Regions from separate parts of the Cupriavidus sp. DF5525 genome, predicted to be linked through region 2. Evidence: predicted binding sites of a transcription regulator. Region 2 holds the regulator's gene; each other region holds the start of a gene.
What was found. Region 2 encodes FNR, which switches genes on or off when oxygen is low (the NO sensors DNR and NnrR bind a similar motif). Its sites were predicted from a motif close to TTGATNNNNATCAA; they were not measured.

Region 1 (7,407 bases), 1.3 Mb from region 2:
GCTCGGCCAACGATTCGCTGTTCGAGTTCAAGCGCGGCTTTTCGCCCGACACCCATGTGTACCGGACCCAGCGCCTGGTAGTCGACCCCGATCGCTACGTGGCACTGTCCGGCGGCGACTACACCACGCTGGAAGACCTGAACGGCTTCTTTCCCGCCTACCGGCGCCCCGGCGCACGCGTCGGCCCGCCGCAGGCCGATGCCGGCGACGACCTGGCCGCGCCTCCGGCGCCCGCGACGGTCAAAAGCGAGATCTGACGCAGGACTGCGGCAGAGGACTGAAGCCGTACTGAAGCGGTACTAGTCGAGCACCCGGCCGCGCAGCGCCTTGACCTGGCTGCGCTGGCTCTTGGATTCCAGCCGGCGCTGGCGCGATGCCCGCGTGGGCCGCGTGGCCCGGCGCGCGCGCGGGGGCGTGGCCACGCTGCGCACCAGCTCGTGCAGCCGCCGCACCGCTTCGTCGCGGTTCAGGTCGAGGCTGCGGAACTGCTGGGCCTTGATCACCACCACGCCGTCGCGCGTGATGCGGTGGTCGTGCAGCGCCAGCAGGCGCTCCTTGTGGTCGGGCGCCAGCGAGGAGGCACGCACGTCGTAGCGCAGGTGCACGGCATTGGACACCTTGTTGATGTTCTGGCCGCCCGCCCCTTGCGCGCGGATCGCCGTGATCAGGTACTCGTGGTGGGGAATGACGGGGTCGTCGGTCATGGCGGCATCATAGCAAGCGCCTACTGGCGCCAGCCAGCCGGTGTTCGCCTACACTTGATGCCTCGTACAGCACACGTCAAGAACATGAGAAAAGCGGGCCGGATCAAGTCGTGGCATGCCCCGAAGGGCTTTGGCTTCATCGAGGTCCACGCGGACTCAAAGGATGTCTTCTTCCATGTCACGGCGCTGCAGGCGCGCGCCGTGACGCCCAAGCCGGGCGACCGCGTCAGCTTCGAACTCGCCCGAGGCAAGGATGGCCGGATGCAGGCGCTTGACGTTGCCATCGCGGGCGCGCCCAGCCAAAACGCGGAGGCAAGCTTGCTGCCAGCCCTGCTCGGCCTGGCAGCCCTGGTCGTCATCGTCGGATGCGGCCTCACGGGTTATCTCCCGCGGCAAGCCGGTATCGTAAGCGTCCTCGCCAGCATCCTCGCGTTTCTCGCCTACGCGGCGGACAAGGCGCGCGCGGCTCGCAACGCATGGCGCATCCCTGAGGCCAAGCTGCACCTGCTGGCGCTGTGCGGCGGCTGGCCGGGCGCGCTTGCCGCCCAGCACCTGCTTCGGCACAAGAACAGGAAGCCGGCGTTTCAGGCGAACTTCTGGGGGACGGTGGTCCTGAACATCGCGGCGATGGCGCTATGGAAGACGGGTGTCGGCGGGTAGTCCGGAGCGCCGCCTGAACGGGCGGTCACCGATGGCGAGGGCCATCACTTCACGTATCGGAAGGAAATCTTGGCGCGCCCGGCTGGGATCGAACCAGCAACCCCTGCCTTCGGAGGGCAGTACTCTATCCATTGAGCTACGGGCGCACAGGACGGTTTTGCAACCGGTTTTGCGGGTACAGCGGTTGCGGCCAGCGAATGCCGCCGCAGGGAAGTCGCATAGGATACCGCTTTTGCCCGATGCCGTCCATGCGGGCCCGCCAGGGGCGTCGTGCGACGTCTCGGAACCGTCGCTTTTGGGCACTGGCAAGGGGGCTTTGGCGCTATAATCGCCAACTATTTGCGTCAAATCGTGCCCGCTGTGCAATCCATGACGCCAGTCGATCAAGGTCAAGGTTGCGCGGCCCGTTGTCGGTGACAATCGGGGCCCGGTCCGGGAGACAGTCCGAAGCACGCAAATAGCAACAGACCCAAGTCAGGCAAAGGCCGCAGGGCAGCACGGGCGGTCCGGATGGGGCCAGGTAGTGGTCATGCAAATGGCCGGGATCGGGCCAGAAAAAGCAAGCCGAGCGTGAGCGGCCAGAAGGTTTCCTGCAAAACTGAGAGTTCTGTATGAGCGACGTCCACAACGAACACCCCGAACACGAGTCTCCCATCAAGACGCCGAAGCAGCTGATCGCAGTTGTGATCGCGGCTTTCCTGGTGCCGATCATCGTGATCATTCTGCTGGTCAACTTTGTCGGACACGGCTCGACCGAAAGTGCCGGTGCGGGCACCACAGCAGAAGCCATCAACGACCGCATCAAGCCGGTCGCATCGCTGGAAATCAAGGATCCGAACGCGCCGCGCGTGTTCAAGACCGGTGAACAGGTCTACAAGGAAATCTGCGCCGCTTGCCACGCCACGGGGGCGGCGGGTGCGCCCAAGTACGGGACCGCTGCGGACTGGAGCGCACGCATCGGCCAGGGCTTTGACGGCCTGATGAAGTCGATGCTCAACGGCAAGGGCGCGATGCCGCCGCGCGCCGGCAGCACCCCGGACGACTATACCGATTACGAGCTGGCCCGCGCCGTGGTCTACATGGCCGATGCCGGCGGCGCCAAGTTCCCTGAGCCGCCCGCCCCGGCAGCTGCCGCCCCGACGACGGCCGCGGCCCCCGAGGCAGTTGCCGCGCCGGCTGCCGCCGCCCCGGCCGCCGCTTCGGCGGAAGTCGGCAAGAAGGTCTACGAGCAAGTCTGCGCCGCGTGCCACGCTGCCGGCGTGGCGGGTGCGCCGAAGTTCGGCGACAAGGCCGCCTGGGCGCCGCGCCTGAAGGAAGGCATGGATGCGGTCCACAACTTTGCGCTCAAGGGCAAGGGCGTGATGCCGCCCAAGGGCGGCTATGCCGGCCCGGACGCCGACGTGATCGCCGCCTCGGACTACATGGCCAACGCCGCCAAGTAAGCCCGCCAGCCGCAAACAGAAATGCCCGCGTCCGCGGGCATTTTTTTCGTCCGGAGCATCGGTGCGGCGCGCTACACGACGCGCGAGTAGCGAGCCCGCGGCACGAAGCGGATCGGCTGCGAGCCGTCATTTGCGGCTTCGACACTGGCCTCGGGCGCGCGCGCGGCGTCCTCGCGCAGGTAGCGGTCAAACACCATCGCCACGCGCCGCACCAGCAGCCGGCCCAGCGGCGTCACGGTGATGCGCCCGGGTTCGCACTGCACCAGCCCGTCGGCAGCCAGGCCGCCGAGTTCGGCGAGCTCAGGCGCAAATGCCGCACTGAAATCGATGCCGTGCCGGGCTTCCAGCGCCGGCAGGTCGAGCACGCCGTTGCACATCAGGTCGCCGATGATCTCGCGCCGCAGATGGTCGTCCGCGCTCATCGCCACGCCGCGCGCCAGCGGCAGACGCCCTGCATCGAGCGCGCCGTAGTAATCGTCCAGCGTGCGCGCGTTCTGCACATAGCGCCCCGCGATCGCGCCGATCGCCGAGATGCCGAGCCCGACCTGGTCATAGCCGGCGTGGGTCGAATAGCCCTGGAAGTTGCGCTGCAGGCGGCCTTCGCGCTGGGCGATGGCAAGGTCGTCGTCGGGCAGCGCAAAGTGGTCCATGCCGATATAGACGTAGCCCGCCGCGGTCAGCCGTTCGATGGTCGAGACCAAGATGTCGAGCTTCTCGCCGGCGGGCGGCAAGGCGTTCTCGTCGATGCGGCGCTGCGGCTTGAACACATGCGGTAGGTGGGCGTAGCTGTAGACCGAAAGCCGGTCGGGGCGCAGCGCCAGCACCTGTTCGATGGTGCGGCCAAAGCGCGCCGCGGTCTGGTGCGGCAGGCCGTAGATCAGGTCCAGGCTGACCGAGCGGAAGCCGAGGGCGCGCGCGGCGTCGACCACGGCGCGCGTCTCTTCGAACGGCTGGATGCGGTGGATGGCCTGCTGCACCTCGGGGTCGAAATCCTGCACGCCCAGGCTGACGCGGTTGAAGCCAAGCTCCGCCAGCAGCGCCATGCGCGCGTAGTCGACGCGGCGCGGGTCGATCTCGATGGAATGCTCGCCGTCGGCGGGCAGTTCGAAATACTTGTGCAGCAGCGCCATCACGCGGCGCATTTCGTCGGGATCGAGGAAGGTCGGCGTGCCGCCGCCCCAGTGCGACTGGAGCACTTGGCGGCGCGCACCGAGCTTGTCCGCCACCAGCGCCATCTCGCGGCCAAGGTAGTTGACGTAGCGCGCGCTGCGGCCATGATCGCGCGTGATGATCTTGTTGCAGCCGCAGTAGTAGCAGATGTTCTCGCAGAACGGGATATGCAGGTACAGCGACAGCGGTGCCGGCGCACTGGCGCGGCAGGCGTCCAGCGCGTCGTGGTACAGCGACAGGTCGGGGCCGTTGCGGAAGCGGTCCGCGGTCGGGTACGAGGTGTAGCGCGGGCCGTTGCCATCGATGCGGCCGGCCAGCGCGCGGAAGTCGGACAGCGCGCGACGGTCGAGCGCAGGGGAAGTCATGGCAGACGGTTTCATGGGGGCGCGGGGGATCGGGTGTGTGACGGCCCATCGTAGGGCCGCGGCGCGGCCGGCGCGTTGACCGTCGTCAAAGCGCGGCGGAACCCATGCGCGACGAGCCCCTCGCTGGTGGGGGGCGGGCGTCACATCTGTGTCATGCGTGCCGGATACGCTGCGCGCGGCCTGCGAATACCGCCCCCCTCACCCATCTCCGCTCCCCGTACCATGCCTATTCCCCTGTCGCCTCGCCTGCGGCGCGGCCACGCGCATCCACCCTCCGCAGCCAAACGCCGCCTACTGCTTGCCACCGCGGCCGGGCTGGCGCTGCCTGCCCTTGTCCAGGCCCAGGCGCCCGCGCGCCACACAGTGGTGGTCGGCCACCTGCTCGACCGCACTGGCGCGCAGGCCGACCTGGCGCGGGACTACCTGGCCGGGGCCAAGGTGATGTTTGATGCACTCAATGCCGGCAACGGACCGGTGCGCGTCGTCCATGTGGTCCGAGATGCCGATGCCGACCCGCGCCGCGCACTGGCACAGGCGGTGGCCCTTGCCGATGGCGAGCGCGCGGAACTGCTGTTCGGCCCCGGCGACCGGCTGCTGCCGGCGCTGGCCTCCTCAGCCGAACTCAACCGGCGCGGCGTGCAGATCGTGGCGCCACTGTCGGGACTGGCGCTGGCGGCGGAGAACGTCTGGTTCACCCGCGCCGACTACCAGGCCGAGCTGGACGCGGCGGTGAAGCAGCTGCGCAGCTATGGCCTGACCAGCATCGCGCTGGCGGTGTCGGGGGAATTTGCGGCGGGCGGCACGTCGGGCGCGCAGTGGCTGGGCCGGCTGGAGGCGCAGACCGGCACGCGCGCGGTGCCGCTGGACGGCAATCCCGACGCCGCCGCGCGGCGCATCGCCGCGACCCGTCCGGGTGCGGTGATCGTGGCTGGCGATACGCTGGCCTATGCCGGCCTTGGCCGCGCATTGGCCGCGCAAGGCTGGTATGGCTTTCTGGTCGGACTGTCGTCGGTCAGCGCCACCGCGGCGCGCGAGATCCTGGGTAGCGGCTACACCGGTGGCATGGTGCTGACGCAGATTGCGCCGGGCCCGCAGCAGGCCACGCTGCGCGTGGTGAAGGAGCACGTGGCGCGCATGAAGCAGTACCTGGACGAGCCGCCGTCGGCGGCGACGCTGGCGGGCTATATCGGCGCGGCGTGGCTGGCGCGGGCGCTCGCCGGGCTGCGCGGCAGCGGCGCCGCCGAGATGCGGCGGGCGCTGCAGGGGCGTGTCGACGTGGGCGACTTTGCGCTGGACTTCACCCGCGGCCAGCGCGGCTCGCAGTACGTCACGCTGGCGGCGTCAGGCGCGCGGTAGCGACAGGCGCGCGCGCAGGCCGCCTTCCGGGCGGTTGGTCAGGGTGAGCTCGCCGCCATGGCGCGCGGCGATGTCCGCGGCGATCGACAGACCCATGCCGACCCCGCCGGTGGCGCGGCTGCGCGAGGACTCGATGCGGTAGAACGGCTCCATCACGCGCTGCAGTTCGTCAGGCGGGATGCCGGGGCCGTCGTCGCAGATATCGATCAGCACCCGTTCCGCGCTATCGGTCAGCACGATGCTGGCCGCGCCGCCGTAGCGCCGCGCATTCTCCACCAGGTTCACCACCGCGCGCCGCAGGTCGGACGGGCTCGCCAGCAGCGGCTGCGCCTGCCCGCTGAGCGCGACCTCGTGGCCGGTCTCGGCGGCGTCGTCGACCACCGCCTGCAACAGCGCCAGCACGTCCACGCGCTGGCGCGGGCCGCTGGCTTCATCGCGGTCGCGCAGGTAGTACAGCGTGGCGTCGATCAGGCCGTTCATCTCGGCCAGGTCCTGGCGCAGGCGGTAGCGCACTTCGCCGGCCTGCTTGCTGTCGATCCCCTCGCTCCCATCCATGCGTTCGATGCGCAGGCTCATGCGCGTCAGCGGCGTGCGCAGGTCGTGCGATACCGCCGCCAGGAAGCGCGACTGCTGCGCCAGCTGGTTGCGGATGCGCTGCTGCATATGGTTCAGCGCCTGCGCCGCGGCGCGCGCCTCGGCCGGGCCGGCGCTTTCGTCGAGCGGCGCCGCATGGACGTCCTGCGCGAGCCGGCCGGCGCCGCTGGCGAGTTGCTGCACCGGGCGCGCCAGCAGCCGCGCGCCGGCCCACGAGGCCGCCACGATCGCGGCCACCTGGAACAGCAGGCCGATGTGCGGCGGCCACGGCCAGCGCGGCGGTGGTGGCCGGTGCGGCGCGCCGGCGTCGGCGCCTTCAGGCGGCGGACCTGGACGCCATTCGCCCGGAGGCGGCGGGCCCGGACGCCACTCGCCCGGCGGCGGCCCGCCCGGTCCGTCGCGCAACGCGCGCTCCAGCCCCGGCCGCGGGAACAGGTTTTCGATCACGGTCATGCCAAGCAGGTGCACGGCCAGCATGATCGCGGCCATCACCACGAACAGCCGCACGAACATCGAGTCATAGCGCGCCAGGCGCCCGGTCTTGCTCATGCTTCCAGCGTCGCGGTAAAGACATAGCCCTCGCCGCGCACGGTGCGGATCAGCGTGGGGTCGCGCGGGTCGTCGCGCAGCTTCTGGCGCAGCCGCGACACCAGCAGGTCGATGCTGCGGTCGAACACGTCGAGCCCGCGCCCGCGCGCCTGGTTGATCAGCAACTCGCGGTCGAGCACGCGGTTGGGCTGCTCGACAAAGGCCAGCAGCAGGCGGAATTCGGCATTGGACAGCGGCACCACCACGTCGTCGCGATCGACCAGCTGGCGCAGCGTGGTATTCAGGCGCCAGTCGCCGAAGCGCAGCTCGTGCCCGGACGGCGCGGCGGCACGGCGTGCTTCGGCGCCATTGCCGCGGCTGCGGCGCAGCACGGTGTGGATGCGCGCTACCAGCTCGCGCATCTCGAAGGGCTTGGTGACGTAGTCGTCGGCGCCCACTTCCAGCCCGACCACGCGGTCGGCCAGCTCGGCGCGCGCGGTCAGCATGATCACGGCGACATCGGTCTGCGCGCACAGCTCGCGGCACAGTGCCAGGCCGTTCTCGCCGGGCAACGACAGGTCGAGGATC
Region 2 (7,407 bases):
GCCAAGTACCTGAAGATGGACGTCAAGCAGGTGGCGGGCGACCCGCAGGCGCGCGAGATCGGCCAGCGCCTGTTCCTGAACTACTGCGCGCAATGCCATGGTTCCGATGCACGCGGCAGCCGCGGCTTCCCGAACCTGACCGACGGCGACTGGCTCTACGGCGGCGAGCCGGAAACGATCCAGCAGACCATCACGAAGGGCCGCAATGGCGTCATGCCTCCGTTTGCCGCGACCATCGACGCCAAGCTGGCAGGGGACGTAGCGCAGTACGTGCGTTCTCTGTCGGGCCTGTCGTCGGATCCGATTCGTGCCTCGCGTGGCGAGGGCACCTTCAAGTCGACCTGCGCGGCTTGCCACGGTGCCGGCGGCAAGGGCAACCAGGCACTGGGTGCGCCGAACCTGTCCGACAAGGTCTGGCTCTATGGCAGCTCGGAAGCCAGCATCGTCGACGCCATCCTGAAGGGGCATAACAACCACATGCCCGCGCATGAGGAAATCCTGACGCCCGAGCGCATCCGGATGCTGACCGCCTATGTCTGGGGGCTGTCCAATACCGGCGGAGGTGCCGGGCAATGACAGGCGACTCATGTGAGCGGGCGCTGGCCGCCCGCGGGAGACCACGCCCATGAACGCACCCGGGAGGCAAGAGATGGCCCGGGCGGCCGACCCACAGCGGTCGGCTGCTGTGCCTGGCGAATCCTCTGACGAAACACTGTATGAGGTCCGCCGCAAGATCTATCCGCGCTCGGTGACGGGCGCCTTTTCCAGCTGGCGGGTCTGGCTGGTGATCCTGACCCAGCTGGTCTACTACGGCACGCCCTGGCTGCAATGGAATGGCCGCCAGGCCGTGCTGTTCGACCTTGGGGCGCGCAAGTTCTACATCTTCGGGCTGGTGCTGTGGCCGCAGGACGTCATCTACCTGGCGGTGCTGCTGGTCATTTCGGCGCTGGCGCTGTTCCTGTTCACGGCGATCGCGGGGCGCCTCTTCTGCGGTTACGCCTGTCCGCAGACGGTCTACACCGAGATCTTCATGTGGATCGAGCGGCGGATCGAGGGCGATCGCATCGCACGCATTCGCCTGGACGGTGATCCCTGGAGCCTGCGCAAGCTGCGCCTGAAAGCGACCAAGCACTTCCTGTGGGTACTGATCGCGCTGTGGACCGGATTTACCTTCATCGGCTATTTCGCGCCGATCCGCGAGTTGGGCGGAGAGGTACTGGCGCTCTCGCTCGGGCCATGGCAGGCGTTCTGGATGCTGTTCTACGCGTTCGCCACCTGGGGCAACGCCGGCTTCATGCGCGAGCAGGTGTGCAAGTACATGTGCCCGTATGCGCGCTTCCAGAGCGTGATGGTGGACCGCGACACCTATGTCGTCACCTACGACGTTGGCCGCGGCGAGCCGCGCGGCAGTCGTTCGCGCAAGACCGACCACTACAAGGCGGGCCTGGGCGATTGCGTCAACTGCAGCATCTGCGTGCAGGTGTGCCCGACCGGGATCGATATCCGCGACGGCCTGCAGTACGAGTGCATCGGCTGCGGCGCCTGCATCGACGCCTGCAACCAGGTCATGGACAAGATGGACTATCCGCGCGGCCTGATCCGGTACACCTCGGAAGACGCGATGCGCAAGGGCCTGTCCGCGGCGGCGTCGCGCAAGCGGCTGCTGCGTCCGCGCGTGATCATCTATTCGGTGATCTGGATTGCGTTGATGGCGGGCTTCGTGGCCTCGATTGCGCTGCGCACGCCGCTGAAGGTGGACATCATCCGCGACCGCGGCGCGCTGGGCCGCGAAGTGGAAGGGCGCTGGATCGAGAACGTCTATCGGCTGCAGCTGATCAACACGACCGAAGGACCGATGCGCATCAGCGTGCGCGCCGACAGCGACGAGCTGAAGAACCTGACGGTTGAATACGACAAGCAGGCCGAAGCGCTGGCGCCGACCTCCAACCGGCTGTTGCCGATCCGCATCCGCGTTCCGATTGAGAACGCGGCGCAGGGTACGCACAAGATCAGCGTGACGGTCACGAGCGAAGGCACGGAGCGGGGGAGTGCCGAAATCCGGCAATCCACCAGTTTTATCGTGCCGCGCGATTTGTAAAGCTAGGATGGTGTGGCGCGGTTATGGATCCGCGCCGCACCGCTGCAGATAAGGGGGGCAAGATGAATCGGCAAGGCAATCCGTGGTGGAAGGAACCGTGGCCGTGGCTGTTGATGAGCGGCCCGCTGGTGGCGATGGTGGCGTGTGGCGTGACCATCTGGCTCGCGTCCTCGCATCCTGACCTGCCGGTGCAGGGGGCAACGCGGCATGGACTGGTGGTCGAGAAGGTCGGAGCCGCGCCGCGCAAGGCTGCCGCAGCGAGGCAACCATGAGGCTGCGCTGGCTGATGTGGGTACTGTGGCCCGGGTTCCTGATGGCGGGCTTTGCAACCGCGACGGTCTTTTCGGTCGTGGATCCGGGCGACCTGAAGTTCTTCGGCCACCCGGTCGACGCGTCACGCGAGTCGGTCTATACGATCGGCTTCCTGTTGGCGTGGGCGTTCTGCGCGCTGTCCAGCGGGCTCACGCTCTACACCATGCCGACCCGGCTCAGCGATACCGACGAACTTGAATGACGTTTGAAATTGCCATCGCCGGTGCGGCGATGGCAGTGCGATGCGCGCTCAGCAGGAGCGGCTGTAGAGTTGCTTGATGCCGGCGATGTCCACCAGCTTGACGTGGCGCTGGCGAATCTGGATCAGGCCCGCTTCGGCAAAGCGGGAGAACAGGCGGCTGACGGTTTCGAGCTTCAGGCCCAGGTAGCTGCCGATCTCTTCGCGGCTCATGCGCATGACGAATTCGGAGGCCGAATAACCGCGCGCCGACAGGCGCTCGGACAGGTTGATCAGGAAGGCGGCCAGCCGTTCCTCGGCGCGCATTGAGCCCAGCGTCACGAGCATCAGCTGGTCGTGCGTGATCTCCTTGCCCATCAGGCGCAGGAACTGGTGCTGCAGCGACGGCAGCCCGGCGGACAAGGTCTGCAGTTCGTTCATGCGCACCACGCAGACTTCGGTATCTTCCAGCGCCGTGGCATCCGATGCGTGCTGCATTTCACCCAGCCCGTCGAGGCCGACGATTTCGCCGGGGAGGTGGAAGCCGGTAATCTGCGAACGGCCGTCTTCGGTGGTGACGTGCGTCTTCAGCGTACCGAAGCGGATGGCATAGACAGCGGTGAGCGGATCGCCCATGCGGTACAGGGTCTCGCCTTTATGAACGCGAATGCGTTCCTGCACCAGCGTGTCCATCTTGGCAAGATCTTGCTGGGACATGCCTACCGGAAGGCACAGTTGCCCCATCGCGCATGTGGAGCAACGGGGCGACATCTCGGTAATGGGAATGGAGGTGAGCAATTGGAACCTGCAAGAATGGCTGCGAGGGCACGACCCCAACATTTTACCGTGCGATGTGATGCGGCAGGGAGTCAGAATTGACATTTGGTGTGCTTATTAGCGTTTTTCTGCTGGCCCTGCTTGGCGGGGTGCATTGTGCCGCCATGTGTGGCGGCCTTGCCCTCGCGGTGGAACAGCGGCGCGACGCCATCGCGACGGTGAACTTCGTGAAAAACCGGACCGCGTGGTTCGGTGAGTTGCTGGCAATGCACATCGGCAGGATCTCGACCTATATGCTGCTGGGTGCGTTGTTGGGCGCGGTCGGTGCCACCGCATGGAAGCAGGACTACCTGCCGGTGCAGCGCTGGCTGTTCGGTGCGGGCAGCGCCATGCTGCTGTGGTCGGGCTGGCGGCTGCTTCAGGGCAATGCGTTCACCCTGGCCTGGCTCGAGCGCTTGGCGGCATGCGCCACCGCTACGGTGGCTGGCCAGCTGGGCCGCCTGGCCGGCGGCATGCCGGCATTCGTGCGGGCCCGTGGCGGGCTGGCGCGGCGCTATGGGGTGGGGCTGGCCTGGGGCCTGGTGCCGTGCGGCATGGTCTATGGCGCGCTGACGCTGGCACTGCTGGCGGGCAACGCCGGCTCGGGGGCGCTGGTGATGGGCGTGTTCGGGCTGGGCACGCTGCCCAACCTGCTGGTGCTGTCCGGCCTGTCGGGCTACCTGCGCACGCTGTCCAGGCGGCGTGGCATACGCCTGGGGGCTGGGGTCGCGGTGATGGCGTTCGGCGGGCTGGGCATCGCCCGAGCGGTGCTGCTGCCACATTCCCTGGCCGGGCAGGGTTTCTGCCTGGTGTTCTGAGGCGCCGCCGCCGCATGGCGCAACGGATGATGGTTGCAGGCTGGGGCGGGAATGCCATACAATCGCCTGCATTGCGGTATCGCGCGGCGCGATGTGGCGAGCAGCGCCAGGCGGCCTTCATATCAGAAGGCGCGCTCAGGGGCTACGGGAAGCGGAAGGTTTTCGAGGCCCGGCCCGTCCCGCGGTCCATCCGGTTCAAAAGATCTGGCTCAAAAGTCCGGCTGGCACCGCGGTGTTGGAGATGCCGGCCTTGCTCCCGATATCCGTTTTTTCTTGCGTCCGAGGCGTTCAGTTCGCCGACAGCATCGTCCGTTGAGTGCGGGCGCGCGACGCAAGGGGTTCGCTGACCGGCCCAAGACGGCCTGCGAACGATCTCCTGCCGGACCGACCCGGCATTCGATGCAAAGAAAGGGAAGTGCACGGCTTGGATGCGGCAGGCATCCGGGTTAGCTGCGCAATGAGATGGCGATGGCATTCGGCATCGCTGTATCCAAAATCTCCGGTGCCCCGGATCCGTCCGGGAGCAGGTGCAAAGACAGGCTGCACACCATCAACATGAATACCCAAGAGGCGAAGATCGTCCTCGAGACGGCGCTGATCTGCGCGCAGGAGCCCTTGCGCGTCAATGATCTGCGACGGCTGTTTGACGATGACGTCGGTGCGGACACGATCCGCGTGCTGCTCGACGAGCTGCGCCAGGACTGGCGCCAGCGCGGTGTGGAACTGGTGGCCCTGGCGAGCGGTTGGCGTTTCCAGAGCCGCCCGGAAATGCGTGAATACCTTGATCGCCTCAATCCGGAAAAACCGCCAAAGTATTCGCGTGCGGTGATGGAAACGCTGGCGATCATTGCCTACCGGCAGCCGGTGACCCGCGGCGATATCGAAGAGATCCGCGGGGTGACCGTCAGCACGGAAGTGATCAAGAAGCTGGAAGACCGCAGCTGGATCGAGGTCATCGGCCACCGCGACGTGCCGGGCCGGCCGGCGCTGTACGCGACCACCAAGGCGTTCCTGGACGATCTCGGCCTGCGTACGCTGGATGAACTGCCGCCGCTGGAAGACGCCCAGGCGCAGGCCCAGGCTGCCCTGCTGGAACAGCAGGCCATCGATTTCGAGGAGCTGGCCGCGATCAAGCCAGTCAGCGCCGACGAGGAGGCGTTTGCCGATCCTGTGGCGGTTCCGGCGCCCGCCGCGGAACAGCAAGCTGCCGAGCTGCAACCGCCCGTGGCGCAGGGCGTTGCAGGCCAGCCGGAAGGGCTGGCGGCCGAGGCTGGCGAGATGGTAGCGCCGGTCGCCGGTGAGAGCACCGAGAGCACCGAACGAACCGAGGGCGCCGAAACCGCCAATGGTTTCGACGTCCAGCCGCGACAGCAGGCCAGCGAAGGCGCTGACCCCGTGGATGACCTTATCGAACCTGCCGAGGCCGAACCCAATCCGGACGGGGCGCGCAGCGAACTGCCAGAAGACGGTACGCCGCCGCACCCGAGCGAGCACGACGAGCGCGTGCCGAACTGAACAACATGCAACATCCGATAGTGAATACCTTGTCTGATTCCGTAGAGCAAGACGCCCGCCATGCGGGTGCATCCGCCGATACCGGCGCCGCAGAACCCGGATCGGGCAGCGAAGCCGCGCCCCGCCGCAAGGGGCTGCGCCGCGGGCTGAGGAACCTGGTGGCATCTCGCCGCCAGGCAGCGCAGGATCGCGATGCCGGCCGCGCCGAAGGTGCCGAGGCACCGGTGCAGGGCGAGGCCGGCGAGGCAGCCGCCGCGTCTGCGGCGGCGCCTGCGGGCGGACGCGGTGGCCAGCGTGGCCGCGGCAAGCGCAAGACGGGTCAGGGCGAGGGTGGCCAGGGCAGCCAGGGTGGGCACGCCTCGACCACCAAGGCCGAGAAAATCGACCGCGCCGCCAAGGGCGAAGGCGCCGACAAGCCCGAGCAGGCCGGCCGCAAGCGCAAGCCGGGCCAGCAGCGCGCCGGCAAGGGCGCTGCGCCCGCCGAAGTGCAGGGCGCCGGCGCCCGCCAGCAGGGCCGCCGCAAGGACGGCGCCAAGCCGCAGGCGCAGCGCAAGGGGCAAGGCCAGGCCCAGCCCGGCGCGGACAAGGGTGCGGCGAACAGCGAAGACCTGTTCCGCTTCGTGATCTCCGAGCAGTACGACAAGGACGACACCGTCATTCCGCGCACCAAGGCCAAGCCGGTGCGCGAGCTGTCGGCCGAGGACGACGCCCCCAAGCTGCACAAGGTGCTGGCCGAGGGCGGCCTGGGCTCGCGCCGCGAGATGGAAGAGCTGATCCTGCAGGGCCGCGTCTCGGTCAACGGACTGCCTGCTCATATCGGCCAGCGCATCCTGCCGGCCGACCAGGTCCGCGTGAACGGCAAGCTGATCCATCGCAAGGTGTCGACCAAACCGCCCCGCGTGCTGCTGTACCACAAGCCGGCCGGGGAAATCGTCAGCCAGTCCGATCCGGAAGGCCGTCCGACCGTGTTCGACAACCTGCCGCGCATCAAGACCGGCAAGTGGGTCGCGGTGGGTCGCCTGGATTTCAATACCGAAGGCCTGCTGATCTTCACCACCTCGGGTGATATCGCCAATCGCTTCATGCATCCGCGCTACGGTGTGGAGCGCGAGTACGCGGTGCGCACGCTGGGCGAACTGGCCGAGGCCGATCGCCAGCGCCTGCTGCACGGCATCAAGCTGGACGACGGCGAAGCCAACTTCCTGCGCATTGCCGATGGCGGCGGCGAGGGCGTCAACCAGTGGTACCACGTGGCGTTGACCGAAGGCCGCAACCGTGAAGTGCGCCGCATGTTCGAGGCGGTCGGCCTGACCGTGTCGCGCCTGATCCGCACCCGCTACGGCCAGTTCCTGCTGCCGCGCGGCCTCAAGCGCGGCCGCTGGCAGGAAGTCGAGCCCAATGACGTCAAGGCGCTGATGGCCGGCGTCGGCCTGAAGGTGCCGGGCAAGAGCGAGCAGCCCAGCAAGGGCGCGACCAAGGTCGGCGGGCGCAAGCAGCGCACCGAAGCCGCCATCGCCGGCATGCCGATGCACACCGGCATGGATGGCCTCCCACGCTACGAACAGGGCGGTGCCCGTGGCGGCAGCCGCGGCGGCCAGCCGGATCCGATGAAGACGTCGATGGGCTATATCAGCCACGGCCCCACGCTACTGACCTCGCACGCGGCCAAT
Region 3 (7,407 bases), 2.0 Mb from region 2:
CCGCGCGCGTGGTGGGCTGGCCGCCGGCCGCCCAGTTGATGCCCACGCGCATCAGCGACACGCCGATCAGCGTGATCACCGTGCCGGTCACCACCGGCGGGAACAGCCCGAGCATGCGTCCCATCATCGGCGCGATCAGGATGCCGAAGATCCCCGACGCGATCACGGCGCCGTAGATGCCGAGCAGGCCGACATTGGGATCGGTGCCGATGGCGATCATCGGTGCCACCGAGGCAAAGGTCACCCCCATCATTACGGGGAGGCGGATGCCGAATTTCCAGAAACCGAAGGCCTGGATCAACGTGGCGAGGCCGGCCGCGAACAGGTCGGCATTGATCAGGAACGCCAGCTGGTCCTTGGGCAGCTTGAGCGCGCCTCCCACGATCAGGGGCACGGCAACCGTGCCGGCGTACATCACCAGAACGTGCTGCAAACCGAGCGCGAGCAGGCGCCCTGAAGGCAAACGCTCGTTGGTGAGGTCCGTGGGGACCGTGGTGCTTGCTGAATTCATTGGTGCGTCTCCTCTCCTTTGGTTTGATGGGAACGCCACTGTCCTGGCCGTTGGTCCTGGGTGATCACCGGACGCATGTAGGCCTGTCGTCTCAGCACTCTGTGGTAGCCGGTGCTGTTTGCGGTCAGGCGTGGCCTTGCTTTTGGGAGCGGTGGCGGGAACACCGTGCTAGGTGGAGCGGCCTAGTACGCTGCGAAGATCGAAGCTGCCCGGCTCGTCTGGTTGCACGCGGTCCGCACAGGCGCCAAGGTGGTGCGCCATGCGCGACTGGGCCAGCGCGGCATCGCCCTGTTCCAGGGCGTCGAGGATTTCCTCGTGTTCGTCGAACGAGCAGGCGTTGTTGCCCGGGGCTTCCACGCTGGCGATCATCAGCGTGGTGCGCGATACCAGCCGGCGCATCATGTTGACCAGCAGGGCGTTGCCGGACAGTTCCGCCAGCGCCGTGTGGAACTCGGCGGACAGGCGGATCCATTTGGGGCGGTCATGCGTGAGAAAGGCCTGGCGCTCGCTGGCCACCATCTTGCGCAGCGGCGCGATCACGGTCTTGACGTCGGGCATGGCGGCGAGCTTGTCCAGCACCGCACGCTCCAGCATCTGGCGCAGCTCGAACATGTCGTGCGCCTCGTCGGTGGAGGGGCTGGCGATAAAGGCGCCGCGGTTGGGTTCGAGATCGACCATGCCATCGGCCGCGAGATGCGACAGCACCTTGCGCACGGTGTGCCGCGCGGTGGCATAGATTTCGCAAAGCGAATGCTCGGTGAGCTTGGTGCGCGGCGGCAGCCGGTGCTCCATGATCGCGTCGTAGATCTCGTGGTACATGCGCTCTTCGACCGAGCCTTTGCGGGCGGGCTTGCCCGGCTTGGCGGGGTTGATCTCGGTCGGCTCGGTAGCGGCAACATCGGCAACACCGGCAATCAGCTTCAGGCTCTTGGACATCGTGGCACCAGCAGTCAGTCAGGGCACCGTGAATCCCGGGTATCAGGGTACGGTGATCCAAAAATTGTTGACAATTATTTGGTTGGGGCCCCAGAATTGTCAACAAAACCGAGTCAGGTTTTCGACAACTCAGGGTAATCCCTGAATTGCCAACCGGGTGGGTGCAGGCGCATTGTCGCCACGCACCAACCCAGCGCCGGGATGCGTTACCAGACGTACCGAGCGGGCACCATTCCCACGAATGGTGCTAGTGAAGGCAGCGGCGCCCCTCACAACCCAATCGCAAAAGGATAAATACGATGGGACGCTTGACCACCCACGTTCTCGACACCGCTGCCGGGACGCCCGGACAAGGCATGTCGATTACTCTCCATAAAATTGTCGACAATCGCCGCGAAACCCTGAAGACCGTGGTCACCAACCACGATGGCCGCTGCGACCAGCCGTTGCTGGAAGGCGCCGACTTTGCCGTCGGCGTGTATGAGCTGGAATTCGCTGCCGGCGATTACTTCCGCGCGCAAGGCGTAAAGTTGCCCGAGCCCGCCTTCCTGGACGTGGTGCCCCTGCGCTTCGGCATTGCCGACGTCAACGCGCACTACCACGTGCCACTCCTGGTATCGCCCTGGTCGTATTCGACCTACCGCGGCAGCTGAAGCGGTGGCATAGGGAAACAGGAGACAAGACATGGAAGGCTATATCCTCGACTGGGCCAATATGCTGCTGCGGTGGGTGCACGTCATCACCGCCATCGCATGGATCGGCTCTTCGTTCTATTTCGTGTGGCTGGACAACAGCCTGACCAAGCCCACGGCGCCTGACCTGAAGGACAAGGGCGTCGACGGCGAACTGTGGGCCGTGCACGGCGGCGGCTTCTACAACCCGCAGAAGTACCTGACCGCACCCAAGGCGTTGCCGGAGAACCTGCACTGGTTCTACTGGGAGTCGTATTCGACCTGGATGAGCGGCTTCGCGCTGCTGGTGGTGCTGTACCTGTTCAACGCCAGCACGTACCTGATCGACAAGAACGTGTTCGACATGTCGCCCGGCGCGGCGGTCGGCTTTGCGGTGTCGTACCTGCTGATCGGCTGGATCGTCTATGACGGCATCTGCCGTCTGTTCGGCAAGAACGACCGCCTCGTCGGCATCCTGGTGGCGCTCTACATCGCTGCCGCTGCCTATGTGGCCTGTCATATCTTCTCGGGCCGCGCGGCGTTCCTGCTGACCGGCGCGATGGTCGCCACGATCATGAGCGCCAACGTGCTCGCGTGGATCATTCCGGGGCAGCGCAAGGTGGTGGCGGCACTGAAGGCCGGCCAGCCGGTGGACCCGATCCACGGCAAGCGCGGCAAGCAGCGCAGCGTGCACAACACCTACTTCACGCTGCCGGTGCTGTTCGCGATGCTGTCGAACCACTACAGCATGACCTACGCGCACAAGTACAACTGGGTGGTGCTGATCCTGATCATGCTGTCGGGCGTGCTGATCCGCCAGTTCTTCATCCTGAAGCACAAGGGCAAGATCAACGTCCTGTGGCCCGCCGCCGGCGTTGCCGCGCTGGCCGTGGTGGCGGTGATCATCGCGCCGCAGCCCCGCCCGACCGTGGCCAAGGGCGCAGGCGGCGAAGCTGCCGTGGCCGCCGTCAGCTTTGCCAAGGTGCAAGAAGTGATGAACGCCCGCTGCGTGCAGTGCCACGCCGAGCAGCCGAAGATGATGCCGACCGCGGCCAAGGGCATCAAGCTCGAAACTGCAGAGGACATCAAGACCCACGCGCAGCTGATCTACCAGCAGGCGGTGCAGCAGAAGGCGATGCCGCTGGGCAACGTGACGCAGATCACCGACGACGAGCGCGCGCTGCTGGGGCAGTGGTTCGAGGGCGGTGCCAAGACCACCAACTGAGTCTGATCTGAGCGTATTGGGGCCGGCTCGGCGAGCCGGCTCGCGAAATCCGAGCATCGGTGATCGACGGTCCGGAGGGCTGCGCAGTCGGCAGCCGTCAGTACCGGACCGGCGAGGGTTTGAACGGGGCCTTGTGCCCCGTTTTTTTGTTTGGTGTATCGGAGGCTGTCGCTGCGGGGCCGAAGTCAGGCCTGCGGCCAGCCTGTGCCGAGACTCACCCCCCGATATTCAGCAACGCCAACACCCCCAGCACCACAAAGATCGCCGCCGCAATCTTGTGCACCAGCCCGATTGGCATCTTGTTGGCAAACTTGTCGCCCAGCAGCACAGCCGGCGCATTGGCGATCATCATGCCGAGCGTCGTACCCGCCACCACCGGAACCACGGCGTCGCTGAAGCGCGCTGCCAGTGCCACGGTGGCGATCTGCGTCTTGTCGCCCATTTCGGCAAAGAAGAACGCGACGATGGTGGTGCCCAGGATGCCGATGGCGCCTTTCACCGGCTTCGCCTGCTCGGCATCATCCAGCTTGTCGGGAATCAGCATCCACGCGCCCATCGCGATAAAGCCCAGGCCGAGGATCCAGCGCAGCAGGCTTTCGCCGATCACATGCGTGATCCAGCCGCCGAGCGCACCGGCAAAGCCGTGGTTGACCAGCGTGGCGATCAGGATGCCGAGGATGATCGGGACGGGCTTGCGATAGCGCGCGGCCAGCACCAGCGACAGCAATTGCGTCTTGTCGCCCATTTCAGCAAGGGCGACGATGCCTGTGGAGACGAGGAAGGCTTCCATGTTGTTATGTGGGATAACCGGGCCGCAATGCATCGCGAGATGCCAATGACGCACACCTTTCCCGGCCCGGCCAGAAAGGTATGGTCATCGGTCTCGCCAGGCATGGACGCTGCCGGGCCAATCACAACAAGGCCGGCGGGTCCAGAGCTGCGCACGCCATAACCGCAAGCGGTCAAGTCTGTTGACGTACGCCCCTGTCCCCCGATGTCCGCATTGCGCGGCGCGGTGAGAGCAGGGCGGCTACTCCCCAATGGAAGCTGAGATTATAGCGGCGGCGGCGGCGATCGTCCACCGCCGACAGGGCAAAGGTGTGGCCGTTCAGGCCGGTACGGGCGCGTTTCCGCTGGTCTGGCGGCCGCGGAAATCGGTCCAGCACAGCGCCTTGAAGTCATACAGCTTGCAGCGGCGTGCGGTGTCGAAGTACCAGCGCCACGAGAAATTCTCGATGATGATGCGGCCCGGCAGCGCGTGTTCCAGCAGCGCCTGGGCGCGCTTGAGGCGGTACAGCGGCACGCTCATGTCGACGTGGTGGGCGGTGTGTTCCATGATGTGGTGCAACGCGGCGCCGATGCCGTGGCGGAAGCGCAGGTGCACGGTGGTCGAGACAAACGGCTGCGCCTTGGCCCACATCGCCTTGGTGTCGTACCACGCCACGCTGGTGTGGGTGTGGTGCACGTAGAGCACGAAGCCGACGGTGATGTTCCACACCAGGAACGGCAGCACGAAACCGGCGCCGACCAGCATCCACGCCGACTGGCTGGTGGCGAACGCCAGCCCGACCAGCGCGCCGATCCACGCCAGCCCGAAGGCCGCCACCAGCGCGCAGTCGCCCAGGAAGATCGGGCGGCGCGTGGCCATCTGGCGCTTGCTCGGGAAGAACAGCTTGCACCACCAGATCTCGACCAGGTAGTACAGGCCCGGGCCGAAGCCGGTGCGGTAGATGCGCTCCATCACGCGGCGCCAGCGCGGCAGCGCGTTGAATTCTTCCAGCGAGTAGGGCGCCCAGACGAAGTCGAAGCCTTTCAGGTTGGTGTAGCCGTGGTGCACCACGTTATGGCCGACTTCCCACAGGCTGTAGGGCGTCAGCGACGGCAGGAAGGTCAGCCGGCCCAGCCATTTGTTCAGGCCGCGGCGCGGCGTCAGGCTCTGGTGGCAGGCATCGTGGCCGATGATAAACAGGCGTGCGATCACCAGGCCCGCCAGCACGCCCAGCGCGAGCTTGGCGGCCCCGTGCTGGGCCAGCACCACGCCGGCCAGCACGGCGGCGAACAGCAGGTAGTCGAAGGCGAACAGCGCCAGCGCGCGCGGCGTGCTGCGCTGGCCGAGCGGAATCAGCCAGCCGCGGATGATCTTGCGCGAGGGCAGCGGTGCGTCCGGTGCGATCGGCTCCGGGAGGGGCGCGCCGTCGGGTGCGGCGCGTTTGGCATGGGCGGCATGGGGGGCATGCTCGGGATGCGCGGATTGGAATGCGGTCATGCGGAACCTTCTGGTTGCGGTCGGATTGGCGTCGGCGCGCAGCCGATGCGGATCGGGCGCGGCAGACCGCAAAGGTTAGAAGGCTTTGCCGGGAATGATCTTGACGGGCGTCAAGCCGGTGGGACGCAGGAAGCGGTAAACGCACGCCCGCCGCGTGGCGGCGGGCGCTTGCAGGCGAGATGTGACGGATCAGGCGGCCGGCACGTGGGCAGCTTCGCCCATCACATAGACGTTGTCGATCACGCGGTCATCGCCCAGCATCGCGAAGGCGAAAAGTTCTTCTTCCAGCGTTTCGGAGCGGTTGCTGCGGCGGGCGATCAGCGGCGTGGCCTTGGGGTCCAGCACGATGAAGTCGGCCTCGCAGCCTTCGCTGAAGCTGCCGACGCGGTCGGTCCAGCCCAGTGCCTCGGCGGCCGCGCGCGTGGCCAGGTAGAACATGCGCAGCGCGGTCAGGTAGTAGCCGCCCATGCGCGCCACCTTGTGCGCCGCGTTCATGGTGCGGAACATCGAGAATGAGGTGCCGCCGCCCACGTCGGTGGCCAGTGTCACGTTCAGGCGGTTGGCGTCGGACTGGTGGAAGTCGTAGAAGCCGCTGCCGAGGAACAGGTTCGAGGTGGGGCAGTGCGCCACCGCGGCGCCGCTGTCGGCCAGGCGGCGGCGGTCGTCCTGGTCCAGGTAGATGGCGTGACCGTACATCGCACCCGGGCGTAGCAGGCCGTAGTGGTCGTAGACGTCGAGGTAGCTGCGCGCATCCGGGAACAGCTCGGCGACCCATTTGACCTCGTCGCGGTTCTCGGCGACGTGGGTCTGGATAAAGGCGTCGGGGTAGGCGCGTGCCAGCTCGCCGCAGGCGGCGAGTTGCGCTTCGGTCGAGGTCGGCGCGAAGCGCGGCGTGATGGCGTAGCCGAGGCGCCCCTTGTTATGCCAGCGCGACATCAGGTCGGCGGAATCCTGCGCACCGCTCTCGGCGGTGTCGCGCAGGAACTCGGGGCAGTTGCGGTCCATCATCACCTTGCCAGTGACCATGCGCAGGTTGCGCGCCTCGCTCTCGGCAAACAGCGCCTCGGCCGAGGCCTTGTGCACCGTGCTCCAGACCACCGCGCTGGTGGTGCCGTTGCGCAGCAGTTCTTCGGTGAAGAAGCCGGCCACGCCGCGCGCGTAGTCGGGATCGGCAAAGCGGCGCTCTTCGGGGAAGGTGTAGGTCTCGAGCCAGTGCAGCAGGCCCGGCGATGGCGACGCGATCATGTCGGTCTGCGGGTAGTGCACGTGGGTATCGATAAAGCCGGGCACGATCAGCTTGCCGCGGTGGTCGACGATCTCGGCGTCGGCCGGGATGCGCGCGGCCAGCTCGGTGTAGTCGCCGGCGGCGGCGATGCGCCCGGCCGTGACGATCAGCACCCCGTCGTCCCAATACTGATACGCATCCTCATGGAACTGCGGGTCGCGCAGGAAATGCAGCACGCGGCCGCGGATGGCGCGGGTCAGGGAAGGGGTCTTGGGGGTGGTCGTCATGGTTTGTCTCTTCTGGCCGGCCTGCGCGCAATGCGCTGCAGGCCGGACTATTGGCATGCGCCGACGCTCAGGCCGCGGGGGCCGTGGCGGGCGGGGAGTTGGGCGGGCTCGACCAGAAATGGTCGACTTCCGCCAGGTACTCGGCCTTCTGCATGGCAGGCAGGAAGGCCGCTTCAAAGCTGTTGCGCGCGAGCTTGTGGGCATCGGCCGCGTCCAGCGGCAGCGCATCGAAGGTGGCTTCCCAGTTGGCGTTCATATAGCCGCCGAAATAAGCCGGGTCGTCCGA
Region 4 (7,407 bases), 1.2 Mb from region 2:
CGTTCTACGGCAAGGCAAGGCTGCAATCTCTTTGGCTGCATTGCAGACTTTCGCTGCATTGGCGTCATTGACCGCTTCCGGCCCCTTATCTGACGATCGTTCGAATTGTTCGAATTGAGCCGACAGTCCGGATTGTCCAAAAAGACAGTCCCTCGCCCTGGGCTGCTTAGCGATGCACAAAGTACGTGACGGCAACCGCCGTGCTCGGCGTGGCCGTGCTTGCTAGGTGCGGTCGTCCTTTTGGGCGCCGATAGTCGTGTCGCCATCAGATCCACGGCTTCCCCGTCCAAGACGTGGTACGTTGTGCGAGAAGCATTGCCGATAATGCGCCAGGTTCCGAGCCGATGCCATAGCGCTGCTGCATTCGCCTTCGGCCCCGCGTTCGTGAGCGGATCCGCGGGGGCTCAGGGAAGAATAGTCAGGACGGCGGCGCCAGCCAGTCGGCCCTCGCGCATGTCGGCCAGTGCAACATTGGCCTGTTCGAGCGGGTAGGCTGTGGTATGGATCTTCAGCGGCGTGCGGGCTGCGATCTCCATCAGCGCGTCGCCGTCGGCACGCGTCAGGTTGGCCACGGAGCACAGGCGCCGCTCTTCCCACAGAAGCGAATAGGGCATGGCGGGGATGTCGCTCATATGGATACCGCCACAGACTACGATGCCCCCCTTTTCTACCGCGCGTAGCGCACGCGGCACCAGCTCCCCCAGCGGGGCGAAGATCAGCCCCGCATCCAGCGGCACCGGTGCGTCGAGATCGCTGGCACCGGCCCAGCATGCACCTGTGCGGCGAGCCAGCTGCTGTGCAGCGTTGTCTCCCGCGCGAGTGAAGGCATAGACCTCCCGGCCCTGCGACACGGCAATCTGCGTCACCAGGTGGGCCGCCGCGCCGAATCCGTAAATGCCGATGCGGCGCGCGTCGCCCGCCATATGTAGAGTGCGATAGCCGATCAGGCCGGCACAGAGCAGTGGTGCGGCGTGCTCGTTGTCATAGCTGGCGGGAATGCCGAAGCAGTAGCGGCTGTCGGCTACAACGTACTCCGCGTAGCCGCCGTCGCGCGTATAGCCGGTGAATTGCGGCGCGTCGCAGAGATTTTCACGCTGCCGATGGCAGAATCTGCACTGGCCGCAGGTATGGCCCAGCCACGGCACGCCGACACGGTCGCCTTGCCTGAGTGCGGTGACACCGCTTCCGCACGTTTCGACCGTACCGACGACTTCGTGCCCCGGAATGAGCGCAGGCTTGGGGTGGCGTAGGTCGCCGTCGACAATATGGAGGTCGGTGCGGCATACGCCACAAGCTGCAACCGCTATGCGTACCTCACCCGGTCCCGGCTCGGGGACCGGCACACGCCCCAAGCGCAGGGGCAGCCCCGCACCTTCGAACTGCATCGCTCGCATGATCTCCTGCATGGCACGGTCCTTGTTGGTGCTCGGGTCGGGGTCAGCCTTCGATCTCGCTACGGACCAGCAGCACCGGCCTGATGGTCTGCGCGAGGACGCCTTCTGACACGCTGCCCATCAGCACGCGCCTGACGCCGCGCCGGCCATGGGTCCAGAAAGCGATCATGTCAGCATTCCGGGTGTTGGCTTCGTTGACGATGGTCGACGAGATCCGGCCTGGGGCCACCGGCTTCTCGTCCAACTGCGCATTGCACCGGATACCGGCTTCGCTAAGGTGGGCTGTGGTCGCATCCAATGCCTTGCGGCCATGAGAGACCAGCTTGTTGACCAGTTCGTGCGGGTCGAAATAGCCGGCCTCGAAGTAGATGTCGCTGTCGTCCACCACGTACAGCACCTTGACTTCCGCGTTGGTGGCCCGGCCGATGGCGATGGCCTGGCTGAGCGCCAGGTCGGAGGACCGGCTGCCGTCCACGGCAAGCAGGATGCGCTTATACATGAGATGTCTTCCTGAGGGGGATTGACCCAAGTCCCTTATTAGGATTCTATGTAATCAGCGTAGATGGCGACGGTGGATTCGGGTTGACATGGCTCAACGCCGGCCGCGGGGCGATGGAATCCTGAGTAGGCGAGCACCGGTCTCTGCGCTACACGTTGCACCGCCGGCTCCACCATTTGTCCAGCTCCACCGCAATCGTCAATGTCAGCGCGAGCGACAACAGCCCGGCCCACGTCGTAGCCGACACAGGTGTGAGGCTAAGCGTGTCACTTAGCCCGGGTATGTACATGGCAGCGATATGGAATGACTGGGCGGCCAGTACGCTGGCCACCAGCATCGGATTGGCGAAGACCCCCTGTCGGAATACGGAGTGGCGCTCCGAACGGCTACTAAACGTCTGCAAGTTCTCAAACAGCACAAACAGCAGCAGCAATTGGTTGCGTGCCTCGTCTATGTGATAGCCGCGGTCGAGCAGCCAGTAGAAAGTTGCGAATCCCCCTACGCCCATGACAAGAGTCGAATAGCAGATGCGGCGGATCATTACGCGGTCAAAGATCGGTTCCCGGGGCTTGCGCGCCGGATACGACAGTTCATCGCCTTCCGCGTGCTCGGTAGCCAGAGCCACATCCTGGATGCCATTGGTCACGAGGTTGAGCCACAGCAGCTGCACCGGCAGCAATGGCATTGGCAGACCCAGGGGAATCGCCAGCAGAAACAGAACCACTTCGGCCGCGCCGGTGGAAACCACCATGAAGATGACTTTGCGAATGTTCGCGTACGCCACCCTGCCTTCATGGATGCCGTTGACGATGGACGCAAAGTTGTCATCGGTGAGGACAATGTCTGCGCTTTCCTTCGCCACTTCAGTTCCCTTTCGGCCCATGGCCACACCGACGTGTGCGTGCTTGAGCGCAGGAGCGTCGTTGACGCCGTCGCCAGTGACTGCCACGAAATGGCCGGTTCTTGCCAGCGACAGGACAATGGACAGCTTTTGGTCCGGACTGACGCGGGCGTAGATGCGCGCACGGTGGGTCAGTTGGTCGAGTCCGTGCGGCCCCTCGCTCTCGGCCTGGCGCACCTGCTCGCCCGTCACGACCTGGTCCGCGGTAAAGCGTAGCCCCGCCTGCGCTCCAATTGCGCTGGCCGTCAACGGATCGTCGCCAGTCACCATCGCCACGTCGATGCCGGCGCTGTAGCAGCGTCGGATAGCCTCGGGGACCTCTGGACGAACCGGATCCTTCATGCCTGCCATTCCCAGAAAGGTCAGGTTGACCAGGTGCCCGTGTCCGTAGGACCCGTCCGGCTCTGCATCAATCGTGCCTTCAGCGAACGCCAGCACGCGTAGTCCTTGGGCGGCCAGCGCTGCTTTTCCCCGAAGCAGTGCCTCGCGCCGGATCGGCACGGCATGGCCGCGAGCAGCCGCCTGGTCGCACATGGCGATCAGCGTCTCGGGCGCTCCCTTGACGAACACGCGGATCGTCTCTTCGTGCCGGTGGAACGAGGCCGCGTACCGCAGGTCTGGCTCATACGGGATACGGCCCACCAAGGGGTACCGCTGTCGGATCTCATTGGCTACGGTGCCTCCCTTGTGCGCTGCGGCCAGCAGCGCCACGTCCACGCTGTCCCCGGTGCCAGTCCAGCCGTCGCGCTCCCTGGATAGTTGGGCCTCGTTTGGCAGCGCCGCGGCCCTTAGCAGGGCCGCTACCCGCGTTCTCGCGTCCTGGTCGGTGGTGCCGGCCGCGTGGATCGTGCAGTTGTCCAGGTCGTGCCCGACGTCGCAGGAAAACGCCGTGCCGTCGGGAAGCCGGATATCGGTGACGACAAGCTCGTTCATGGTCAGGGTGCCGGTCTTGTCGGTGGCGATCATGGTGCAGGAGCCAAGCGACTCCACGGCGGGCATTTTGCGCACGATCACGTGGGCCTTTGCCATCCGCCGCATGCTGATCGCCAGCGCCACCGAAATGGCGACGGGCAGTCCTTCGGGGATCGCGCTCACCGCCAGTCCGACCGACATCATGAACAGTTCGCGCAATGCCATGCCGCGCAGCATACCCACCAACACTAGCAACGAGACAGCCACGCCTACCGCCACCGCGATCAGTCGGGAAAAACGCTGGAGCCTGAGAATCAAAGGTGGCTGCGAGATGGATTCGCGGCCCAGTTCCCGCGCAATCCGGCCAATTTGCGTGGCAGCGCCAGTTGCCACCACGATGCCGTGGCCCCTGCCGCGGAGCACCACCGTGCCGGCGAAGGTCAGGCACTGGCGGGCGCTCGCTGTGGCGTTGCTGGGATCACATGCGGAGAGCTTGCGCACCGGTAGCGATTCGCCGGTCAGCAGGGATTCATCGCACTGCAGGTCAATGGTGTAGGTCAGTTTCAGGTCGGCCGGCACTCGGCTGCCGGCTTCCAGCACCACCAGGTCACCCGGTACCAGGGTACTTGCGTCGATCTCCTGCTGCACGCCGTCCCGGATCACCGGGGCACGGGGCTGCTCCATCTTGCGCAGCGCCACGGTCGCCTTGTCCGCCGTATGCTCCTGTGCGGTGCCGATGACTCCGTTAAGCAGCAGTACTGCCCCAATGAACAGTGCGTCCTTCAGGTCACCCAATGCGAGCGACACCGCTGCCGCGGCCAGGAGGATGTAAATAAGCGGACTGAGGAACTGGCGCAGAAACAGCGCGACAACCGACCTCGGGGCCGCCTGAGGCAGCACATTGCGGCCCACCTCGGCCAGCCGCGCACGAGCCTGCGCGGTGGTCAGGCCGGGTGGGACGTGCCCCGGATCTCTGCCATCCCGAGTACCGTAATGTTCTTCGTCAGATCGGGGGCGATCCGTTTGCAACGCGCTGGAGCGATTTTGCATGAGGTTTCCCAAGGTATGCTCGGCGCGGGACCACGCGTGCGGACTTCTGTCGGCCCTGCGCGTACGACACGTGCGGCGAGGGCCGGACACTGTTCAAGCGTAGGTACTCGCGTGTCCGCATGATTGATCCGTATCAACCACCACTCGGTTCCCCCTCCTAGACTGGCTGTATCGGCCAGCGGCACCCGTGGCGGGACCAACGGCTTCGCGCAAGCGTCAAAGGACACCAGCATGCAACTGCAATTCCTCGGCGCGACCGATACGGTCACCGGCTCCAAGTACCTGCTCGATACCGGTAGTCACCAGGTCATGGTCGACTGCGGCCTGTTCCAGGGATACAAGACCTTGCGACTTCGCAACTGGGACCCACTGCCGCTCGATCCGGCCAAGCTCGACGCCGTGGTGCTGACCCATGCCCACATCGACCACAGCGGGTATTTGCCCCTGCTGGTGCGGAACGGCTTCCGCGGCAGCGTGTACTGCACCATGGGCACCGCGCAGCTGTGCGGCATCCTATTGCCAGACAGCGCCCACCTGGCGGAAGAAGACGCCGCTTACGCGAACCGCAAGGGTTTTTCGCGTCACCGGCCCGCATTGCCTCTTTACACTGCCGCCGACGCTGCACGAGCAATGCGGCGGCTCCAGCCGATGCAGTTCGGCAAGCGCTTCCAGGTAGTGCCCGGCGTAGAGGCGGAGTTTGCCCGGGCCGGACATATCATCGGGGCAGCTATCGTCACGTTGTTCGTCGACGGCAAGCGTATCGTCTTCTCAGGCGACCTCGGGCGGCAGCAAGACATTGTCATGCGCGCGCCGGAAATGGTGCGTCTGGCGGATTACCTGCTGGTGGAGTCCACCTATGGCGACCGGCGGCATCCGGACGACGACCCGCTCGATGTGCTCGGCGAGATAGTCAGCCGGACAATTGGCCGCGGCGGCAGCTTGATCATCCCCGCTTTCGCGGTGGGGCGCACGCAGAGCCTGTTGTACTGCCTGCACCGCCTGCGCGAGCTCAAGCGAATCCCCGACGTGCCGGTGTACCTCAACAGCCCGATGGCCATCGACGCGACCATGATTTTCTCGCTGCATCCGGAAGAGCTGCGCATCAGCCGCGAAGAGTGCGCCGCAGCCTGCAATCTCGCCACCCCGGTGCAGAGCATGGAGCAGTCGATCTGGTTGAACCACGACCGAAGTCCCAAGATCATCCTGGCTGGCAGCGGCATGGCTACCGGTGGTCGTGTGGTCCACCATCTTGCCGCCTACGGTCCGAACCCTCGCAACACCATCCTGCTTTCCGGCTTCCAGGCGGCGGGTACGCGCGGCGCAGCGCTGGCCGCAGGCCGGCGCGACATCCGCGTCCATGGCAAGGACATCGCCGTGCATGCGTCGGTGGAGCAGGTGGAGAACCTGTCCGCACATGCCGATGCCGCGGAACTTATGACCTGGCTTGGCGGCTTTCACCAGGCGCCGCGGCGTACGTTTGTTGTCCACGGCGAGCCACAGGCAAGCGACGCGCTGCGCCAGCTTATTGAGCGCGACCTGCGCTGGGCGGTCACCATGCCGGAGTATCGGCGGTCCTACCCGCTCGATTGATCCAGCCCGGCGCCTGCCCTATGCATTTTTCGTCACGTCGGCCAAACCACGGAATCACGTCATGGACTTTAGAAGCATCCTCGTCGACCTCAGCGCAGATGCTGCCCGGTCGGCACGCATTGAAACAGCGGCACGGGCTGCCGCGAAATTTGGCGGCAGCGTGGTCGGACTGACTGCAACTGGAACAAACCTGGAGCCGTTTCGTGGGGCGGGCGAAGAAGCCGGGCAATACGCGGCGCTTGCCGCCAGCCAGCTGCACAAACTGGTTGCCGGTCACAAGGAAGCCCTCGACACGCTGACCGAGCAAGTTTCGCCGGACATTCCTACCCGGCATATCGTTATCGACGCCGAGTCCGGCTGGGCGCTTGCCGACGAGGGCCGTTTCGCCGATCTCATCCTTCCCGCACCGCCGTCGGCGGATGCCGATGTGCCGGCGCTGCTGGCCGGGGTTGCGGAGTATGCGATGCTCAATGCCGGCCGGCCCATCTTGCTGGTGCCGGGCGCGGCCGGCCCGCGATTTGGTGGCCATGTGGCCATCGCATGGAACGGCGGCCGAGAGGCCGCGCGGGCGGTAGCGGACGCATTGCCGTGGCTCGAGCATGCCAGTGCTGTTTCCGTCCTGGTGGTCAGCGCAGGCAAGTATGGTGCTGCCATTGAGAAAGAGGCCTACCGTGACAGCGGGAACCGGCTGACAGCGTGGCTGGCCAGCCATGACATCAATGCCAATCTCCTTGTCGGGGAGGGCGACCCCGACCACGTTCTGCTGCAACTTGCTTGCAAGGTACAGGCCGACCTGCTGGTCGCCGGCGGCTATGGCCGTTCCCGGCTGAAGGAGCTTGTGCTGGGTGGCACCACCCGCGCCCTGCTGCGCCAGTCATCTTTGCCAGTCTTCATGTCGCACTGAGGGGTGACCGCTGCCAGTGGGGCAGCGCACGGCCTGGCCGCAGGCGCTTCGTTCGGCCGGCATATTGCGTGCCGGCCGAACGTTGGTTTGCCGACATACCCGAGCCGTTTCCTGATCTAGTGTCTAACATGCGTGACTCAGCCGGTGTCGGCACACG

Region 1: hemN (oxygen-independent coproporphyrinogen III oxidase) is a predicted target of FNR. The motif match lies at 4,417-4,430, and genes of this name have one in related genera.
Region 3: ABNX08_RS04780 (fatty acid desaturase) is a predicted target of FNR. The motif match lies at 5,710-5,723, and genes of this name have one in related genera.
Region 4: ABNX08_RS08485 (MBL fold metallo-hydrolase RNA specificity domain-containing protein) is a predicted target of FNR. The motif match lies at 4,880-4,893, and genes of this name have one in related genera.

Annotation. Positions count from the first base shown of each region.
Region 1 is NZ_CP168265.1:4,356,879-4,364,285, forward strand. Features, by position in the region: gene ABNX08_RS20425 (GNAT family N-acetyltransferase) at 1-257, shown strand, start outside; gene arfB (alternative ribosome rescue aminoacyl-tRNA hydrolase ArfB) at 300-704, opposite strand; gene ABNX08_RS20435 (cold shock and DUF1294 domain-containing protein) at 789-1,364, shown strand; tRNA gene ABNX08_RS20440 (tRNA-Arg) at 1,435-1,510, opposite strand; gene ABNX08_RS20445 (c-type cytochrome) at 1,976-2,806, shown strand; gene hemN (oxygen-independent coproporphyrinogen III oxidase) at 2,878-4,356, opposite strand; gene ABNX08_RS20455 (ABC transporter substrate-binding protein) at 4,564-5,697, shown strand; gene ABNX08_RS20460 (ATP-binding protein) at 5,683-6,840, opposite strand; gene ABNX08_RS20465 (response regulator) at 6,837-7,407, opposite strand, start outside.
Region 2 is NZ_CP168265.1:3,009,207-3,016,613, reverse strand. Features, by position in the region: gene ccoP (cytochrome-c oxidase, cbb3-type subunit III) at 1-576, shown strand, start outside; gene ccoG (cytochrome c oxidase accessory protein CcoG) at 650-2,098, shown strand; gene ABNX08_RS14025 (FixH family protein) at 2,161-2,370, shown strand; gene ABNX08_RS14020 (hypothetical protein) at 2,367-2,612, shown strand; gene fnr (fumarate/nitrate reduction transcriptional regulator Fnr) at 2,661-3,386, opposite strand; gene ABNX08_RS14010 (sulfite exporter TauE/SafE family protein) at 3,464-4,222, shown strand; gene scpB (SMC-Scp complex subunit ScpB) at 4,778-5,737, shown strand; gene rluB (23S rRNA pseudouridine(2605) synthase RluB) at 5,743-7,407, shown strand, end outside.
Region 3 is NZ_CP168265.1:992,125-999,531, forward strand. Features, by position in the region: gene ABNX08_RS04755 (nucleobase:cation symporter-2 family protein) at 1-511, opposite strand, end outside; gene ABNX08_RS04760 (GntR family transcriptional regulator) at 680-1,447, opposite strand; gene uraH (hydroxyisourate hydrolase) at 1,747-2,100, shown strand; gene ABNX08_RS04770 (urate hydroxylase PuuD) at 2,132-3,343, shown strand; gene ABNX08_RS04775 (TMEM165/GDT1 family protein) at 3,558-4,133, opposite strand; yybP-ykoY riboswitch at 4,239-4,394, opposite strand; gene ABNX08_RS04780 (fatty acid desaturase) at 4,452-5,609, opposite strand; gene guaD (guanine deaminase) at 5,799-7,121, opposite strand; gene ABNX08_RS04790 (adenosine deaminase) at 7,189-7,407, opposite strand, start outside.
Region 4 is NZ_CP168265.1:1,792,149-1,799,555, forward strand. Features, by position in the region: gene ABNX08_RS08470 (zinc-dependent alcohol dehydrogenase family protein) at 405-1,406, opposite strand; gene ABNX08_RS08475 (universal stress protein) at 1,438-1,893, opposite strand; gene ABNX08_RS08480 (HAD-IC family P-type ATPase) at 2,042-4,756, opposite strand; gene ABNX08_RS08485 (MBL fold metallo-hydrolase RNA specificity domain-containing protein) at 4,988-6,346, shown strand; gene ABNX08_RS08490 (universal stress protein) at 6,408-7,250, shown strand.